DNA from 3 places in the Brevibacillus sp. M2.1A genome. Region 3 is predicted to be linked to each of the others. Evidence: predicted binding sites of a transcription regulator. Region 3 holds the regulator's gene; each other region holds the start of a gene.

Region 1 (6,536 bases), 4.4 Mb from region 3:
CCCATATCCCTGCTTTCCGCGTAGAGCCAGTGGATACAACTGCGGCAGGCGATTCATTTACGGCAGCTTTTGCGGTTGGGATCACACAAGGAATGACCGAAACCGAAGCGGCCACTTTCGCCAGCAAAGTCGCAGCGATTGTCGTTACAAGGAATGGTGCGCAGCCATCCCTGCCTACTTTTGATGAAGTACAGGCATACTCTTTTTAATGGAGGGGAAAATGGTGGAAAAGGTCAATTTAGCTGAAAAATTTTCGTTATTCGATGAGCATTGGAGTCCCAAAATTGCAGGAGAAATCAATGACTCCTATGTAAAGCTAGTCAAATTAAAAGGAGAGTTTGTCTGGCATCAGCATGAAAATGAGGATGAAATGTTTTTAGTAGTGAAAGGGAAACTGCTTATCAAGTTTCGGGATAAAGATATTTGGTTAAACGAAGGGGAATTTGTCATTGTTCCAAAAGGGGTAGAGCATATGCCAGTTGCAGAGGAAGAGGTTCATGTATTATTGCTTGAACCAAAGTCGACGCTGAATACTGGAGATCAAGTAAACGAAAAAACAGTAACTGATTTAGAGAGAATATAATCAATGAGCAAGCCTATTTTGAGAAATGATTTTCAAAATAGGTTTTTTCTTTATGCGTAGTTACAGTTGCGGATAGTTCATTTGTTGACCGAGCGGTACAAAATGTGTAAGATTTCCATAACAGTTGGAAACGAAAGGAGGATTCCGGTGAGCAAACGCGGCAGACCTCGTGATTTTGATTACGCGTCCATCGTAGATGTGGCTATGAAAACATTTTGGTCAAAAGGCTACAATGGTTGTTCTACACATGATTTATGCAGTGATACTGGACTGGGGAAAGGCAGCTTGTACAATACGTTTGGCAGCAAACAGGACCTGTATCTCGCAGTGGTGGAACACTATCACGATACCGGGCTTCGTGAACAGCGGGCATTATTGGAGAGTCCGGGTTCTGTGAAAGAACGGTTGCAAAATTTTTTGGCTTGGGCATTGGTGGAAGACTTTGAATCTACGAATCCAAAGGGGTGTTTGCTGATCAATGCGGGATTGGAACGGGCAAAAGAAGATCCCAAGATTGAAGAAATTGTCTCCAGACATGTTGAACTTCTGAAGCAGACCATGGAAAAAGTGATGGAGGAAGGCTTGCGAACGGGCGAAATCTCCAAAAAACGATCTGCGGTGGATTTGGCAAGCTTATTTTTAAGCAGTTACTACGGCTTTCGTGTGTTGAATACATCCACACAGAATCGGACATTGGCTGAACAAATCATGAATGGCACGATAGAATCTATCTTCGGCGCGTAATGCGCTCTTTTTTTGAGTGATTTTTGTACCGATTGTTACAATAATTAGATAAGGAGTGTTCCTTAATGCCGTCGATTATTTATTTGTTAGCGGTAGCGATTTTTGCGATGACGACTTCTGAATTTATGGTGGCTGGGATGATGAATGAACTTGCCGATGATTTTGGCGTGTCGATCCCATCCATCGGGTATTTCATTACGGCGTATGCGGGGGCAATGGTGATAGGAGGTCCCGTCCTGACAGCAACTCTCTTGCATATTCGCCGAAAACAAGCGCTGCTTTCTTTGGTTGCCGTCTTCTTTATTGGTCAAGCGTTAGGGGCAATAGCTTGGAATTACGAGTCGATGATGCTTGCTCGTATCCTAACGGGTATCGCTTCATCCGCAGCGTTTGGTATCTCCGTCAGTATTTCAGCCAGCTTGGTTCCCCCTCATTCACGGGGAAAGGCTGCTTCGATTGTCTTGGCAGGCTTAATGATTGCTACTGTCATCGGGCTCCCTCTGACAACCGTGATTGCACAATATTTCGGCTGGAGAATGAGCTTTTGGGCTGTTGCGGTAGCCGTATTATTATCAGGGATCTTGATTCAATGGATGCTCCCTTCCTCTGCACAAAGAGACCAGATGAATGGAAAGGATGAGCTTGCCAGTTTTCAAAATCCACACCTTTGGGCGGCGTATGCAACGAGTATGCTGATCATTGGTGGTACGTTCGCAGCGTTTAGTTATTTTACTCCGATTCTTACCGGTGTAACGGCATTTTCGGATGCGAGTATCCCGTATTTGCTTGCCCTTTACGGTATCGCGACCGTGATCGGAAATAGCGTGATTGGCAGACTTGCCGATCGTTTTACCATGCGAATCCTTGTAACGGGAATAAGCATACTCCTAGGGGCATTGGTTCTGTTTGCGGTAGGTGCCGAAAATAAATGGATCGCAGTGCTGTCCATTGTTCTGATTGGGTTGACGGGCGTAGCGATGAATCCGGCCATGATTGCACGCGTTATGAAAACAGCAGGCAGTGGGACGATGGTAAACACGGTACATACTTCCTTTATTACATTGGGAGTTACCATTGGTTCTTCTTTAGGTGGGATCGGAATCAGCAGTGGCTATGGACTTGTTTCACCATTGTGGGTAGGTGCTTGTTTAGCTGTAATCGGGTTACTTTCAATCGTTCCCTACCTGAAAAAGAGCAAAGTGTAAAAAACCATACAATCCCTCTTGAAAGTCAAAGAAGGTCAAACTATAATAAAGTCAACGAAGGTCAGAAAAGGTCAAAGATCTTCTGAATTCCAAAACAAAGCTTTTGGGGGGATTGAATATGCATTGTGAAATCTGCAAACAACGTGAAGCAACTGTGACTGTTCATATACGTGTACAAAATCAGCAACAAAAGTACGATCTGTGCCAGGATTGCAAAACAAAGCTAACTAATAAAATGGGAGTGGGCATGGGCTTTAGTCCTTTCTCCTCCTTCTCTGGACTGGATGAGTTCCTGCAAGGCTTTGCCCAAGGTCGGGTGAATCCAGGCAAGTCTTCAGGCCAACCGCAGCAACAATCACCAGAGCGCGGTGGAGGCATCCTCGATGACCTGGGCCGTAATCTAAACGATGCGGCACGTGCCGGACTGATTGACCCTGTGATTGGACGCGAACAAGAAATCGAGCGTGTGATTGAGATTTTGAACCGACGCAACAAAAACAATCCGGTTCTGATCGGGGAGCCAGGCGTCGGGAAGACGGCGATTGCGGAAGGCCTCGCTCTGCGCATTACGGAAGGGCAAGTACCGACCAAGTTGAAAAACAAGCAGGTGTACATTTTAGATGTCGCCTCTCTGGTGGCAGGGACGGGAATACGCGGACAGTTCGAGGAAAAAATGAAGCAAGTAATTGCCGAGCTGCAGAAACGCAAAAGCGTCATCCTGTTTGTGGATGAGATTCATCTCTTGGTGGGAGCAGGCTCTGCGGAAGGCTCCATGGATGCAGGGAACATCCTGAAGCCTGCACTGGCTCGCGGTGAGTTGCAATTGATTGGGGCAACTACGCTAAAAGAGTATCGCGTCATTGAAAAAGACGCTGCTCTGGAGCGCCGCCTGCAGCCAGTTATGGTCAAGGAACCAACCGTAGAACAAGCCATCGAGATTTTAAAAGGATTGCGTCCGAAATACGAAGCATTCCACCAAGTCGCTTACTCGGATGATGTCATCCGTGCCTCCGTGGAATACTCCCATCGTTACATCCAGGATCGATTCTTGCCTGACAAGGCGATTGATCTCATGGATGAAGTGGGCTCGCGCTTGAACCTGAGATCCTCCGCGGTTGATACGACAGAGCTGCATGAGCGGCTGGCGCAAATCAATCAGGAGAAAAAAGAAGCGACGGAGCAAGAAGCATACGAACGAGCTGCCCGTTTGAGAGACGAGGAAGCGGGTATTTTAGAGAAGCTGGATCAAATCGAAGGCACGGAGCAACGCGTCCAGGTTGACGTCACAGACATCCAAGCCTTGATCGAGCAAAAGACCGGGATTCCGGTAACCAAGCTGCAAAGTGATGAGCAGATGAAAATGAAAAACCTGGCGTCCCATTTGGAAGCAAAAGTCATTGGTCAATCCGAGGCAGTCACACAAGTAGCGAAGGCGATTCGACGCAGTCGTGCAGGCCTGAAACCGAAAAACAGACCGATTGCTTCCTTCCTGTTCGTCGGTCCGACTGGCGTAGGGAAAACAGAGCTGTCCAAAGCGCTGGCAGAGGAGCTGTTTGGTACCCGCGATTCGATGATCCGCCTTGATATGAGCGAGTACATGGAGAAGCACTCGGTATCCAAATTGATCGGTTCTCCTCCTGGCTACGTCGGTCATGAAGAAGCAGGTCAATTGACAGAGCGCGTACGCCGCAATCCGTACAGCATTATCCTGCTGGATGAGATTGAAAAAGCACACCCAGACGTGATGCACATGTTCCTGCAAATTCTGGAGGATGGTCGTCTGACAGACAGTCAAGGCCGTACGGTGAATTTTAAGGAGACGGTTATCATTGCGACGAGCAATGCTGGTGTGAGCGAGCGTAAAATCTCCGTTGGCTTTGGAGCACAGGCGCCTGAGCCTGCTACCGTGCTGGATTCTCTGGGAGCGTACTTCAAGCCGGAGTTCCTGAACCGCTTCGACTCGATCATCTCCTTTGCCCATCTGGAAAAACAGGATTTGGTCAAAATCGTCGATCTGCTGCTGCAAGATGTCAAGGGCAATCTGTCTGAGCAAGGAATGGAGATCAGCGTGACAGATGCCGCAAAAGAAAAGCTGGCAGAGCTGGGCTACAACCCTTCCTTCGGGGCACGTCCATTGCGTCGCGTGATTCAGCAATACGTCGAGGATGGCATTGCGGACCTAGTGATGGAAGAAGACAATGTGACAGCTATGGTCATTGATGTCGAGGACAATGTAATTCGTGTGAAAAAAGGATAACAGTCGTAAAAAAAGAAACCCCGATCGGGGTTTCTTTGCTTTTTGAAATCGTCTTATTTATTCATGACTTTCTCATTGATGCCATTTCTGATGCCAGCACTTTCAATTTTCAGCTGGCGGCGCTTGGCGACGATTTTCTTCACCCATAACCCGATCAAGATGAGCGGCACCACGGTGAGAAAGATATAGAGAGAAACGTTATGGACCATATTTTCCGCCATTTTACCGTAAAAATAAAACAAGAATCCGACTGCGTAAAATTTGACAGCCCGTCCAATTGCGGCATACCCGATCAACTTCCACAACGGGAATTTCAAGCAACCCGACATGATTGTAAATACTTTAAACGGAATCGGTGTAAACGAACCGATGAAGATCGCGACTTCGCCCTTCTTTTGAAACATCTCTGTTGCAGAGTCAATCCATTCCTTTTTGAGGATTTTGTACAGAACGGATTTGCCTAGTACTTTACCGATTAAATAACCGACGGGAGTCCCTATGAGACAAGCAATGTAGCCTACCGTTGCAATCCACAATGCCTGCGAAGGATCAACGAGGCTGAGTGGCACTTGAAGAAAGAAGGCAGGAACGGGGAAGATGACTGCGTCTGCAAAAGAATGAATGAACATTCCCAAATAGCCGTATTCCATTAAGAAATCTAAAATGTTCTGAAACATCTATTTCTCCTTTGTCATTCTATCGTTAACTGCCAGTCATCAACTCAATCGAGTCGGATCGTACCAGGTAAATTTTATGTGTATAGATGCGATTCTACTTCAAACTGGCTGACTTTGGAACGAATTTTTTTGAATTGGGATTCACTTACTATGCAACGGTAAACCATGTTCCTGTATCTATCTGATAATACGATGTAGATCGTTTTCTGGTTACTCAACAATTCTTCACGTTCGCCTTGGTTTTTTTGAATACACTCAATAGCTTCATTATCGAGATTTCGTTGTTGTCCAAAAACGCACTCTCGTCGGATTTGATCTACGACTTAAGGCGGATAGGTTAACGGTGCATGCGACGTAACACATCCATCAACACGTCAATCCCTTGCTCAATCACTGCTTCCTTGGCATAGGACACATTCAGCTTCAACATATTTTCTTGCGGAAAGCCCTCCAAATAATTTTTGTCGGCAGTATCCACAAGGATCGAACGTTTTTTGAGCTGGCTGATAACAGCAGGAACCGGGATGGAATCGGTCAACACAATGTGCGTATGAATCCCTGGGTATGCAAGGGGCTGAAAGGTGAACAGATGGTCTTCATTCGCCGCAAAATGGTTCAAGGACGCCATCAGCAGGTTGGATCGCCGGTGATAGGAACTGCGTATTTTTTGCTTGTGTCGCTCGAACATTCCGCTTTTTAGGTAAATTTCCAGCGCTGCTTGAGATAGCATGGAGCTGTCGATATCCATGAGTCGTTTGTGTTGGTTGAAGGAATCCTTTAGCACATCCGGTATAACAGCTACACCCAGACGGAGCCCGGGAAAAATAATCTTGGAATAGCTTTTTACATAAATCGTGCGAGAAAAGCGGTCATAGGCAAAGAGGGGATCGGCTTTACTGTCATGCTCAAGGTCTGCCATGTAATCGTCTTCTACGAGATAGACGTCGTACTGCTGGGCAAGCTCCACAATACGCTGCTTATCCTTTCGGCTGTACGACGTACCGAGCGGGCTATGATAGCGAGGCATCGTGTAGAAAAACTTGATATCTCCCGTGCGGAAAATAGACTCC
Region 2 (6,536 bases), 5.4 Mb from region 3:
GCCATTCTTCGTATTTCGATTGTTTGACATCAGAATCCCTTCCTTTTCATTCTGGTATTCATGCCAAACGTAGTATGTCCCAAATGGCTTGTTCATAATGAAGATTACTTCGCTTCACCCATAAATACTTTCTTGCCGTCCTCATACTTGTACACGTATACGGAAGCAAAGTCGTTGTCGCCTTTTTCATTGAATGTTACGTTAACGAATTTGCCTTTGTAATCTTTGGTTTTGTGAACAGCTTCCAGCACTTGTTCACGAGTTGGCTTTTTGCCGCCGTTTGCTTTGATCGCTTCTTCTAAACCGTTCAGCATAACACCCATGGAGTCATAACCAAACGAAGTGAAGATCCCTACTTTGTTGCCAGTCGCGCTCTCGAAGTCTGTAATCCATTTCTTGCCGTCTTCGGTAGCACCAATATCGCCAACAGTAGAAGTAAAGACTACATTATTGGCATTTTCCGCACCAGCAATTTTCACCATGTCAGCGGAGTCATAGCCATCGCCACCCATGAAGACACCTTTGAATCCTTTTTCACGTGCTTGCTTCACGATGATTCCTGCATCAGAGTAGTATCCACCGAAGTAAATCATCTCTGGGTTTTTCGCGAGGATTTGGGTGATAATCGCACTATAATCCTTCTCGCCTGCTGTTACCCCTTCATAGCCGAGAACTTGTACGCCGTCTTTTTCAAATTGCTTTTTCACTTCTTCCGCAAGACCTTGTCCATATGCAGCCTTGTCATGCATAACGAATGCTGTTTTTACATTCAACTGATTTTTGGCAAAAATAGCAGCCTTGGAGCCTTGTTGATCATCACGCGCACAAATGCGGTGTACGATCTTCTTGCCTTGCTCAGTCAAATCTGATCCCGTTGCGGAAGGAGATACCATCACGAGCTTCTCTTGCTCGTATTGCGCTGCTGCTGTGATGGAAGCACCTGTTGTAGCATGGCCAACTACTCCAATTACATCAGGATTGGAAATCAACATTTGTGCGACTGCTACGCCTTGTTTTGGGTCAGCTTGGTCGTCTTGCGCGGACAATTGAACGTCAAAGCCAAGTGCTTTGAATGCCTCTGCCTTTTCTTTCAATGCATATTCAGCACCAGCTTTTGCTGTGCTTCCGTAATCGGAGTACTGCCCAGACATCGGACCAACTACAGCAACGACGAGCTTCTCAGTAGCGCCACTTGCACCGCCCGTGCTTCCTCCGCTATTATTGCTTGGCTGTGGTGTCGCGCTTTGTCCACCAGTCCCCGCACCTCCGCCGCAGCCCGCGAGCAATGTGCTCAGAGCAAATGTTGCAGCCAGTATCGACAATGATTTCTGTTTTTTCATTGCAAAACATCCCCCTCTTTATTTATGAGCAAACTATGAATCACAATCTTATTGTAGGATATTTTAGAAAATTTGCAATAGAAATGATTAAAAGAAGAATCAATCAAAAAAACCTCTATCGCTGTCTGCTAATAGAGGCGTATACGCGTATTATTGAGGAAAATAGCCACTTCTACGCATAGAAGTGGCTATCTTGATGGGAAGTATCCCATTGATTATTAGGAATTAATTGGAATGCTCAGTTTGTAAGTGAGCGTTTTTGCATCGTATTCTACTTTTGCACCCAATTCTTGGGCAATGAATACGAGGGGCACGAGCACTGCTCCGGTCACTGGACGTGGCGGATTTGCTACACTGGTTTCTTTGCCGTTTTTATAAGCAAAGTTTTGGTTTTCGTACATACGCAGAGCGTACTTGTTGTCTTTGGCAACCAACAGAGATTTGGTCGTGCTATCCCATGCTGCACTACCACCCAAAGCAATCGCCAATGTGCTCGCATTTACATACGCAACACCATTTTCAGTAACGATTTCTTGTGGGAATGGGAACTCCTTGCCGTTTAGCTGAACTTTGATTTTTTGTTGCTGTACAGGAGCAGGAGCAGTTTGGGCGAAAGCAGCCGTTGCCGCTACACTTCCTGTTAGAAGAGCCGCTGTCAGCATCATTGTCGAAAACTTGCGAAGCATAATAAACACCCCTCAAATATCATGAAATGAATTCCAATTTTGTAAGGTTCGACACGAATCAACTTTTTCCTTCTTTTTTATCCCATACATTTCCTATGTAATTCTCTCGCCAAACATGACAAGACTAGGAAAAAAATAAATATCCCACGAACAAATGTTTTTGTGCACAACCTGTGCATAACATTGTGGATAACTTTCGAAAGTGAGGCTTGCCATGGCAGGGGAACGTTTTTTTCTCATCTATCAAGAGGCCAGTGACGAAGAATGCTTATTGACCATTGAACCATACAAAGATCAACAGGAGCTGGCGGAAGCCATCAATCAGCTGCAAGCCAAACAAGTCGATGAATATACGATCATCAAGGGAAAAAAGATGAAAGCCACGCTGAAACTCGCCGTCGATTTAACCGAGGCCGATGAGAATTCCAAGGAATGAATGTTTTCTTTTTCGAGTAGGTTTAGACAGAGGGAAATTGGCAAACATGGTAGTGAGGGAGCGCACTTATGTGTTTGACCTTCATTGACCTTTTGTGTATGATATTGTTACAAAGAGAGGAGGAAGACTAGATGCATATGAATTTAATTCCAACCGTCATTGAACAGACGAACCGCGGGGAACGTGCTTACGACATTTATTCCCGCCTGCTCAAAGACCGCATCATCTTTCTGGGAACCCCAATCAACGACACCGTAGCCAATATCGTTGTGGCACAGTTGTTGTTCCTTCAGGCGGAAGATCCGGAGAAAGACATTCACTTGTACATAAACAGCCCAGGCGGTTCTATTACTGCTGGTATGGCAATTTACGATACTATGCACTTCATCAAGCCTGATGTATCCACCATTTGTATCGGAATGGCTGCTTCCATGGGAGCATTCCTGCTGGCTGCTGGGGCAAAAGGCAAGCGCTTTGCTCTGCCAAACAGTGAAGTCATGATCCACCAACCATTGGGTGGTGCACAAGGACAAGCGAGCGACATTGAGATTGCCGCAAAACGTATTTTGAAGATGCGTGATCACCTGAACACCATCTTGGCTGAACGCACAGGACAGCCTTTGGAGCGCATCCAAAAGGATACCGATCGTGACAACTTCCTCTCTGCCGCTGAAGCAGTAGAGTACGGATTGATTGACAAGGTCATCACTTCCGAACCGTCTTCGAAAAAATAAGAGATAGGTAGTAAAAAAAGAAGCACTCGTGCCTGGATTTCAGGCCGAGTGTTTTTTGTATGCCGAGCAAACCCCAAGAGGCTTCCCCTTGGTTTGCTCGGCTTTTTTCATGGATCATTGTGATACTTCCATTAACTGACTGACATAGACTGTTCGGCTATGTCCTGGATTTTTTTCCTCATGCACACGTGCTGTTGACGTTTTTTCGTCTACAGCATCGATCCAAACGGCTTGTCCTTCGTACTCTACCTTGATGTGGTCGTCGGATTTCATGATGGCTTGTGCTCTCGTTACATTCATATGTGACTGACTCCCTCTATTGATCATCGTCAAGAGCTTGCTTGGCTGAAGTATCACCTGTCATCGTGTCTACAGTCGTTTCTTCAATCAGGCCATTTTGGTCGGAAACAACTCCGCCCCCCAGTCCCTCATTCACCATTCGATCAATGTCCATGTCATAACAATCGCGGCCTTCGTAACACTTATCACGGTTACTCATGTCTCATTTCCTCCTTCATGCAATCTACATAGGTTAGAAATGCCCTGCCCGAAGTGAATTGATACATTTTCATCAAGACGACCAACAAAAAAAGACACCTCCCTTTACGGGAAAAGTGTCTCTCGTGACTCTATTCTTCCTTGCTTACCAGATTCGTAAGGCTGGTGACTGCCTGGGAGGCATCCGGCCCTTCTGCCAAAATGGTAATTTCCGTTCCAGAGCTGATTGCGAGGCTCATGATACCCATGATGCTTTTCGCATTGACCTTCTTGTTGCCTTTTTCTACAAATACTTCCGATGCAAAACGGTTAGCTTCCTGTACGAAAAAGGCTGCTGGACGGGCTTGCAAACCGGTCTTTAACTGAACCACGACCTGCTGTTGAACCATGAATGGACCTCCTTACTTGTAGACTATTATCCTTTAGTATAACATGCATCTACATCGAAATATTTTGTTTTTCTCGTATTTTGTCAGCGATTTCGTTAATTTTTCGCAAGCGGTGGTTAATGCCCGATTTGCTTACTACTCCGCTTGGCACCATCTCGCCCAATTCTTTCAAATTGATGTCAGGATGAGCCACTCGAAGCTCCGCGACCTCTCGCAAACGTTTTGGCAAATTCTCCAATCCCATCTCTTGATCGATGAGCTGGATATTCTCCATTTGTCTAGTAGCTGCATTCACCGTTTTGTTTATGTTGGCGATTTCACAATTGTGTAAACGGTTTACGGAGTTCCGCATGTCCTTTACGATTCGGACGTCCTCGAAATACAAAAGCGCCTGATGAGCCCCTATCAAGCTCAAAAACTCTGTAATCTTTTCGCCTTCTTTAATATAGAGAACATACCCTTTTTTCCGCTCGATGCACTTGGCATTTAGTTTATATCGATTGGCGATTTTGGTCAACGCTTCGCAAAAATCCTGATAGGAAGTGAAAATCTCCAGATGATAGCTGGATGCCTCTGGATGATTCACAGATCCCCCCGCCAAAAAAGCCCCCCGCAAATAAGCAGCGCGGCAACAGGACTTCTTCACGATCTCAGGAGCGATTCCCGGGATAAACGACAGGCTTTGATCCATGATGCCCAAGTTTTGCAAGATCTCATTGGCCTTATTCGGAATACGCACAATGTAGACGTTGTTCTTTTTCAAACGCATTTTTTTGCGAACCAGCAATTCAGCGTGTATCTGAAACAACCTCTTGATTAACGTGTAAATGCGTCGGGCAATCGCCGCGTTCTCTGTCGTCACATCCAGCACCAGTCGTCCGGCTCCAAACTGCAGACTTCCATTCATTCGAATCAAGGCTGAGAGCTCTGCCTTGCTGCAGCAATCGGCACCCTCCGTCATGGTAAGTTCTTTTTTGGTATGCGCGGCGAATGACATCGACTTCACTACTCCTTCTCTATCTTCAGCACCTTCCGTCTTCGTTTGACGAGTGACACAACCTGCTTGCTGACAGCATGTGCATCATGACGTAGGTATCCATCCTCAAATGTGACTAACGGCTTCGCCACCACGTGGAGACCGAGTTGGCGCAATCGCTTTAGGTCACATCGGACGGGAGCTGCTCCTTTTTCCGCGTATTTGTCCAATACATGGGCAGGCAGCTCGGCTGAATTGACAATGATCGTATCCAGAAATGGTCTATCTACATGTTCATACATGACATTCACGTGCTTGGATGCAGAAAAACCGTCTGTCTCTCCCGGTTGTGTCATGACGTTACAAATGTAGATTTTCGGGGCTTGTGCGTGTGTAATCGCTTCAAATAGCCCGCGTACTAATAAATTGGGCAGGATGCTCGTGTACAAGCTGCCAGGCCCAATCAAAATGGCATCCGCGTCGGCAATCGCCATCAGGGCTTCGCTCAGAGGAACAGCGTCCTCTGGATCAAGAAACACCCGCTTGATTTCTTTGCCAGTCAACGGTATTTGGGATTCTCCGATTACGAGAGATCCATCTGTCATTTCCGCTTTCAACTGAATCGATTGCGTGGAAGCTGGCAATACATCTCCACGCACTGCCAAAACTCCGCTTAATGTTTTGACTGCGGTGACAAAATCTCCAGTGATTTCGTTCATCGCTGCAAGTAATAGATTTCCCAAATTATGCCCTGCTAATCCCGTGCCTGTGGAAAAACGATATTGCATGACTTTTTCCATCAACGGCTCTGTATCGGCCAGAGCAGTCAAGACGTTTCGAATGTCGCCAGGTGGAAGCATATCCATTTCTTCTCGCAAACGTCCAGAGCTTCCCCCATCGTCTGCTACCGTAACAATCGCTGTGATATGCACCGGCTCGTGCTTCAAACCGCGTAGAAGGACGGACAGACCCGTTCCTCCCCCAATAACGACTACCCGTAATGGCCTTGACTGTAGCCTCCCGACTCCCTTAGTAGGCATATGTCACCTCATTATTTCTAATACATATACCACAGGTGGCTTTTTATATACGCTTCAGTCTTTCCTGCCATCTTATGCTCATTTGTTCTTTTCCATGTCTCGATGACTGACACGGACAGAAAAATCTTTGCCAAAGGTTTCTCCCAAATGTTCTGCAATGGCGACCGAGCGATGCTTGCCACCGGTGCATCCGATTCCTATCACAAGTTGACTTTTTCCTTCCCGCTGGTAATGCGGCAGGGTGTACCCCAAAAAGTCCGTAAGCTTTTCTAAGAATTCTTTTGTGTCCTTGTGCTTCATCACATACTCTGCCACGTCTGGATCACATCCTGTTTTCGGACGCAATTCCTCCACATAATGCGGGTTGGGCAAAAAACGGACATCGAACATCAAGTCAGCGTCTATCGGTGCGCCGTATTTGAAACCAAACGATAATA
Region 3 (6,536 bases):
GGAAGTTTGAGGAGAGCTGTCCTTAGTACGAGAGGACCGGGATGGACGCACCGCTGGTGCACCAGTTGTCACGCCAGTGGCACAGCTGGGTAGCTATGTGCGGACGGGATAAGCGCTGAAAGCATCTAAGCGTGAAGCCCCCTCCAAGATGAGACTTCCCACAGCGCAAGCTCGTAAGACCCCTCATAGACGATGAGGTTGATAGGTTCGGTGTGGAAGCGCGGTAACGCGTGGAGCTGACGAATACTAATCGGTCGAGGACTTATCCACACACTTAGCAATCATGCGTATTCAGTTTTCAGGGAATGAATCCAACCTCTTTACCCCAGAATGGGTAAGGAGGTTTTTCGTTTTTACAGCAAAAAGTCAAACTCGCGATTATTTTGTCGATAAGTTAGGCCGAATGACCGACAAGTTCCCTCTTGCAGACGGGTCTTGGGGTAGACTAACATGAGAAGGTACCTGATCCAAGCGTTGGAGTAGGCGAGGTTATGAAGGAGAATCGTTCATGAAAAAAATTCTAATCTTTTCCGCTTCCATCGGTAACGGACACAACCAGGCAGCGCGGGCTATGCAAGAAAGCTTGGCTGAGAGTGGTTGCACATCAATGATCATCGATACGCTGGAATATATTAGCCCCACCTTTCACAAGATTTTGCTGGAAAGCTATATGAATCTGTTAAGGCTGTCACCCAAGATGTGGGGCAGAATTTATCATAATACAGAAAAAACCCGTTTCTTCGATATGAATGTGCTGATGAATAAGTTATTAGCAAACAAACTAAAAAAGCTGATCAACAGTGTACAGCCTGATGCCTTTATTGCTACGCATCCATTTGCAAGCTGTATGCTCTCCGTACTGAAAGGAAGAAATGACTGGAAGGAACCAATCTATACAATTATTACCGACTATACCATCCATCCTTCATGGATTAATCATCATATCAACTATTACTTCATCGGCCATGAGCAACTGTATTACCTGTTAGACGTTTATCGACAGGATCATCAAAAATTCATTCCGATGGGCATTCCCATCATGAAAAAATTCAGCTTGCCATTGGACGCCGATTTGATTCGGCAAAAGCTGGGCCTCGCTCCTGGACAAAAGAGCATTATTCTTTCGGGGGGCGGATTGGGTCTCGGCTCGATGGAAAAGGTATTAGATGGGTTAGAAGAGATTAACATTCCTCTGAAAACCTTTGTGTTAACAGGGACAAACGACAAGCTGTACAATAAAGTGACAAATCGTACGTATCGCCATGAAGTCGTTCCGCTAAAATTCATCAATAACTTCCACGAATACTTGGAGACTGCTGATTTAATTGTCACCAAATCAGGCGGACTTACATCAGCTGAAGTAATGAGTAAACGGGTACCCATGATTGTTTACAACCCTCTGCCTGGACAGGAAGAGAGGAACAGCCACTTTTTGCTCAATAATGGATGCGCAGTGCACGCGAATCTATCCGAGCAGTTGATTTACTTTATCGATGAACTATTGCATAGCCCGTCCAAGGTGGAATATATGCGCAGAATGGGACAGAAAATCTCAAAGCCAGATGCTGCACAACGAATTACTGAGTTTATCATGGATGATATGAATATGTTGCCAGGGAAAATAGAATAGCTGCCTAGCCAGACAAAATGGAGGAACCCATGACTGTACCATTCGCGATATTATTTGATATGGATGGCACGTTACTGCAAACTGAAAAGCTGTCGACCCCGGCATTTATCCGAACGTTTGACCAGCTTCGTCAAAAAGGGCTATGGCAAGGAGAAACCCCTGACGAAAGTGAACTGATCAATGTACTGGGAATGACGATCGAGCAGATCTGGGACAAATTGCTACCGGGCGCGAGTGAGGAAGCCATTCACTCAGCAGACGCCTTTTTGCTAGACAATGAAATCCAGTTACTCAAAGAACGAGTGACTGAGCTATACCCGGATGTAAAATCAACCTTAGAAAAGCTGCATGAAAAAGGATTTGCATTGTTTGTAGCAAGCAATGGGCAGGAAGAATATATCGATGCCATTTGTCAGGAATACGAGTTAAAGCCGCTGATGACCGACCTGTACTCCGCTGGCCGTTTCCGTACGCATTCCAAAAATGATCTGGTTGCAAAATTGTTGTCTGATTACAAAATTGGGCAAGCCATCATGGTAGGAGATCGTCACTCCGATGTGGAAGCAGGCAAAACAAACGGTTTATTTACCATTGGATGCGACTTTGGCTTTGCCAAACCAGGCGAGCTTGATGGGGCAGATATCATCATTACCAGCTTCTCACAGCTACTAAATCATTTGCCAGCAATCGACACCAATACGTAAAAACAGGCATAAACCATTCCTCAGGGAGTGGTTTTTTTGTTGATCATGTCCAAGTTTCAAGCGACCCTCTTTTGCCCACACTAGAATGTGTAAGGGACACTTGCGGGCACGCACTAAACCCATTATAATTAAAGTCAAAGATAGTCAAAGTCAATAGGTACCTCATAAGAACATACACAGAGGAATAGGAGGCGATGACTTGCGTAACATCTCGGACATCATTGAACATCACTTGAAAAGCATCATTACAAACAGTCCCAATGGATCGATCGAGATTCAGCGTAGTGAGCTTGCCGACCATTTTCAATGTGTGCCGTCTCAGATCAATTACGTCATCAATACGCGCTTTACCGTTCAAAAAGGCTACATCGTAGAGAGTAAGCGCGGGGGCGGCGGGTATATTCGCATACGCAAGGTGCAGATTGTCAGCAAAGCACGCTTGCAAGAATTGCTAACAGAAGAACTGATTGGTGAGAGCATCAGTCAAAGCGTGGGAAATGCGATCGTAGAAAGACTATTTGAGGAAGGATTAGTCAACATCAGAGAAGCCACCTTGATGAAAATCGCTACCTCGAGAAACGTATTGACCTTAGAAGCTGAATTGCGGGATCGTTTGCGGGCAAATATTTTAAAGCAGATGATCGCAGCAATCTTGTTGAAGTAAAAGGAGGTATGATGATATGAACTGTGAGGAATGCGGAAAACGACCGGCGACACTTCATTTGACGAAAATCGTCAATGGCGAAAAAACCGAATACCATATTTGCGAGCAGTGTGCTCATGAAAAAGGGGACGTCTTTACCGGCTTTCACAACTTCAGCATCAACAATCTCCTGTCAGGACTTTTAAAATTTGATCCCATGCAAAAGAATGGACGCGAAACGGCAACGAATAAGCCGCTTCAATGCGAAACATGTGGACTCACATATGCTCAATTTAGTAAAAGTGGCCGATTTGGCTGTAGTGATTGCTACACCTTTTTGGGAGATCGGCTGGACCCACTTTTCCGCCGGATTCATGGAAACACACAGCATAGTGGAAAAGTACCAGAGCGCACCGGTGGCAAACTGAAGATCCGTAAAGAGCTGGAGCAACTAAAGCAAGCGCTGCAAAGTCATGTCGCCAGTGAAGAGTTCGAGAAGGCAGCAGAAATGCGTGATCGAATTCGAGCATTGGAACAAAAAATGGCCCAATCGTAGCAAGGGAGGTTAGCTGGTTATGTCCCAAAAGCAGTTTATGCAAAACCCGTGGAGCAATTGGATGAAAGGAGAAGGTCCTGATTCCGACATTGTCATTAGTACACGGCTGCGTATCGCCCGTAACCTGCGCCAGCACCCCTTTCCGTTATTGGCAACGGACTCGCAGGGCGAGGAAGTCGTCAGAAAGGTAACGGAAGTAAGCGATTCGGAGGCAATGCGCAAACGGCATCAGCTCCAGGTCATCCATATGGATCAAATTAACCCGTTAGAAAAACGCGTGCTCGTAGAAAAGCATCTAATTAGCCCCCATCTGGCAGAGGAATCTCGCAAAGGTGCCGTATTACTTCGGGAAGATGAGTCTGTCAGCATTATGGTTAATGAAGAAGATCACATTCGAATACAGGTACTATTACCCGGGTTTCGTTTGAACGAGGCATGGGAAATAGGTACGAAGATAGACGACATTTTTGAGAAAAACTTGAACTACGCGTTCGACGAAACACGTGGATATCTTACAAGTTGCCCAACCAATGTGGGTACGGGAATTCGTGCATCCGTGATGCTGCACTTGCCCGCTCTGGTTATGACGCAGCAGATCAGCAGAATTTTACAGGCGATTAATCAAGTTGGTCTGGTCGTTAGAGGAATTTACGGAGAGGGCAGCGAAGCTCTAGGGAATCTTTTTCAGTTATCCAATCAGGTCACACTGGGGATGTCTGAGTCCGATATCCTTTCCAATCTCTACGGTGTAGCCAGACAGATTATTGAGCAAGAGCGTGTGGCACGTACGTACTTGCTGGAGCATACACGGGTTTCTTTGGAGGATCGGATTTTTCGGTCGTTTGGCATCTTGATGTATGCTCGCACGGTAGAGTCCAAAGAAGCGGCTCAGCGCCTGTCCGATGTCCGTCTGGGGATTGATCTTGGCATCATTCCAAACGTGTCTCCGCTGGTCCTAAACGAACTGTTGGTCACGACACAGCCAGGGTTTTTACAACACCACGCTGGTCAAAAGCTCACTCCGGACCAACGCGACGAAAGAAGGGCAAGGTTGATCCGCGAGCGTCTGCGCGTAGTAGAATCGCAAGAGTAATGGTATCACGCAATTGTTAACCATATAGAGAAAAAACACGGTTATACGGAGGTGTACGATATGATGTTTGGACGTTTTACAGAACGAGCACAAAAAGTACTGGCGCTTGCCCTGGAAGAGGCGGTTCGTCTCGGGCACAAAGATATTGGGACAGAGCATGTGCTGCTGGGACTCATTCGAGAAGGCGAAGGGATTGCTGCAAAGGCACTGCAATCACTTGGGCTTGGCCTCGATAAAATCCAGAGTGAAGTGGAGTCGTTAATCGGGCGAGGAACAGAGCAGTCCGGTAGCAATTACACACCAAACTATACACCTCGCGCCAAAAAGGTCATTGAACTGTCGATGGACGAAGCCCGCAAACTGGGTCATACCTATGTGGGGACTGAACATATTCTGCTTGGCTTGATCCGTGAAGGAGAAGGCATTGCTGCAAGAATCATGAACAATTTGGGCGTTAGCCTGAACAAGGCACGTCAACAGGTGCTTCAGCTGCTTGGCAGCTCGGAAATGATGGCATCTCATCAACCGTCTGGAGGGAATCCAGCTGCGAATACGCCGACACTGGACGGCTTGGCTCGGGATCTGACTGCAATTGCTCGTGATGGCGGGCTGGACCCAGTCATCGGTCGCCAAAAAGAAATCGAGCGTGTGATCCAAGTACTTAGCAGACGCACCAAGAACAACCCTGTTTTGATTGGGGAGCCTGGCGTCGGGAAAACAGCTATCGCAGAAGGTCTTGCCCAAAAAATCGTGAACAACGAAATTCCGGAGACCCTTCGTGATAAGCGCGTCATGACCCTCGATATGGGAACTGTTGTTGCGGGAACCAAATATCGCGGTGAGTTCGAGGATCGTCTGAAAAAAATCATGGACGAAATTCGCCAAGCAGGAAACATCATCCTGTTTATTGATGAGCTGCACACCTTGATTGGTGCCGGTGGAGCAGAAGGCGCAATTGATGCCTCCAACATTTTGAAGCCTGCTCTGGCACGTGGCGAGCTACAGTGCGTAGGTGCTACTACGCTGGATGAATATCGCAAGTACATCGAAAAAGACGCAGCACTGGAGCGTCGTTTCCAACCGATTCAGGTTGATGAACCGACAGCGGAGGATGCTATTCGTATCCTGCATGGCCTACGTGATCGTTACGAAGCCCACCATCGCGTCAAAATTACCGATGAAGCAATTGAGCAGGCAGTAAAACTGTCTGACCGCTATATTACGGAACGCTTCCTGCCTGACAAGGCCATCGACTTGGTTGACGAGGCGGCATCCAAAGTTCGCTTGCAATCCTTTACGGTTCCACCCAACCTCAAAGAGCTGGAGGGACGTTTGGAAGAGGTACGCAAGGAAAAAGACGCTGCCGTACAATCACAAGAGTTCGAGGAAGCAGCAGCCCTTCGCGATCAGGAGCAAAAACTGCGTGAAGAGCTGGATAAAACGAAAAAAGACTGGAAAGAGCGCCAAGGCCAGCTGAACATGGAGGTTACGCCAGAAGACATCGCGCAAGTAGTGGCGAGCTGGACGGGTATTCCTGTGTTGAAGCTGAAGGAAGAAGAAACAGAGCGCTTGCTGAAGATGGAAGAGATTTTGCACGATCGTGTCATTGGCCAAGATGAAGCAGTCAAATCCATCTCGCGTGCGATCCGCCGTGCCCGTGCTGGCTTGAAAGACCCAAAACGCCCGATCGGCTCGTTTATCTTCCTGGGACCTACCGGTGTGGGTAAAACTGAATTGGCTCGTGCTGTGGCGGAGACACTTTTCGGTGACGAGGATGCCATGATCCGTGTGGATATGTCTGAGTACATGGAGAAGCATTCCACCGCTCGCTTGGTAGGTGCCCCTCCTGGCTACGTAGGCTTTGACGAAGGCGGCCAGCTAACCGAAAAAGTTCGTCGCAAGCCTTACTC

What was found. Region 3 encodes CtsR, which represses protease genes until heat stress. Its sites were predicted from a motif close to ATGGTCAATAAAGGTCAAACA; they were not measured.
Region 1: the regulator CtsR is predicted to act here: its motif matches at 2,590-2,610, upstream of HP567_RS24775 (ATP-dependent Clp protease ATP-binding subunit).
Region 2: the regulator CtsR is predicted to act here: its motif matches at 2,534-2,554, upstream of clpP (ATP-dependent Clp endopeptidase proteolytic subunit ClpP).

Annotation. Positions count from the first base shown of each region.
Region 1 is NZ_JABSUY020000001.1:5,189,010-5,195,545, reverse strand. It holds gene rbsK (ribokinase) at 1-209, shown strand, start outside; gene HP567_RS24790 (cupin domain-containing protein) at 221-583, shown strand; gene HP567_RS24785 (TetR/AcrR family transcriptional regulator) at 731-1,327, shown strand; gene HP567_RS24780 (MFS transporter) at 1,393-2,532, shown strand; gene HP567_RS24775 (ATP-dependent Clp protease ATP-binding subunit) at 2,651-4,789, shown strand; gene HP567_RS24770 (YqaA family protein) at 4,843-5,466, opposite strand; gene HP567_RS24765 (aminotransferase-like domain-containing protein) at 5,804-6,536, opposite strand, start outside.
Region 2 is NZ_JABSUY020000001.1:6,162,090-6,168,625, forward strand. It holds gene HP567_RS29160 (branched-chain amino acid ABC transporter substrate-binding protein) at 105-1,340, opposite strand; gene HP567_RS29165 (copper amine oxidase N-terminal domain-containing protein) at 1,559-2,026, opposite strand; gene HP567_RS29170 (hypothetical protein) at 2,241-2,462, shown strand; gene clpP (ATP-dependent Clp endopeptidase proteolytic subunit ClpP) at 2,594-3,196, shown strand; gene HP567_RS29180 (H-type small acid-soluble spore protein) at 3,311-3,496, opposite strand; gene HP567_RS29185 (hypothetical protein) at 3,513-3,695, opposite strand; gene HP567_RS29190 (HPr family phosphocarrier protein) at 3,826-4,083, opposite strand; gene whiA (DNA-binding protein WhiA) at 4,133-5,080, opposite strand; gene HP567_RS29200 (gluconeogenesis factor YvcK family protein) at 5,089-6,099, opposite strand; gene rapZ (RNase adapter RapZ) at 6,178-6,536, opposite strand, start outside.
Region 3 is NZ_JABSUY020000001.1:776,689-783,224, forward strand. It holds rRNA gene HP567_RS03760 (23S ribosomal RNA) at 1-270, shown strand, start outside; gene HP567_RS03765 (MGDG synthase family glycosyltransferase) at 509-1,630, shown strand; gene HP567_RS03770 (HAD hydrolase-like protein) at 1,660-2,334, shown strand; gene HP567_RS03775 (CtsR family transcriptional regulator) at 2,534-2,998, shown strand; gene HP567_RS03780 (UvrB/UvrC motif-containing protein) at 3,015-3,533, shown strand; gene HP567_RS03785 (protein arginine kinase) at 3,553-4,626, shown strand; gene HP567_RS03790 (ATP-dependent Clp protease ATP-binding subunit) at 4,687-6,536, shown strand, end outside.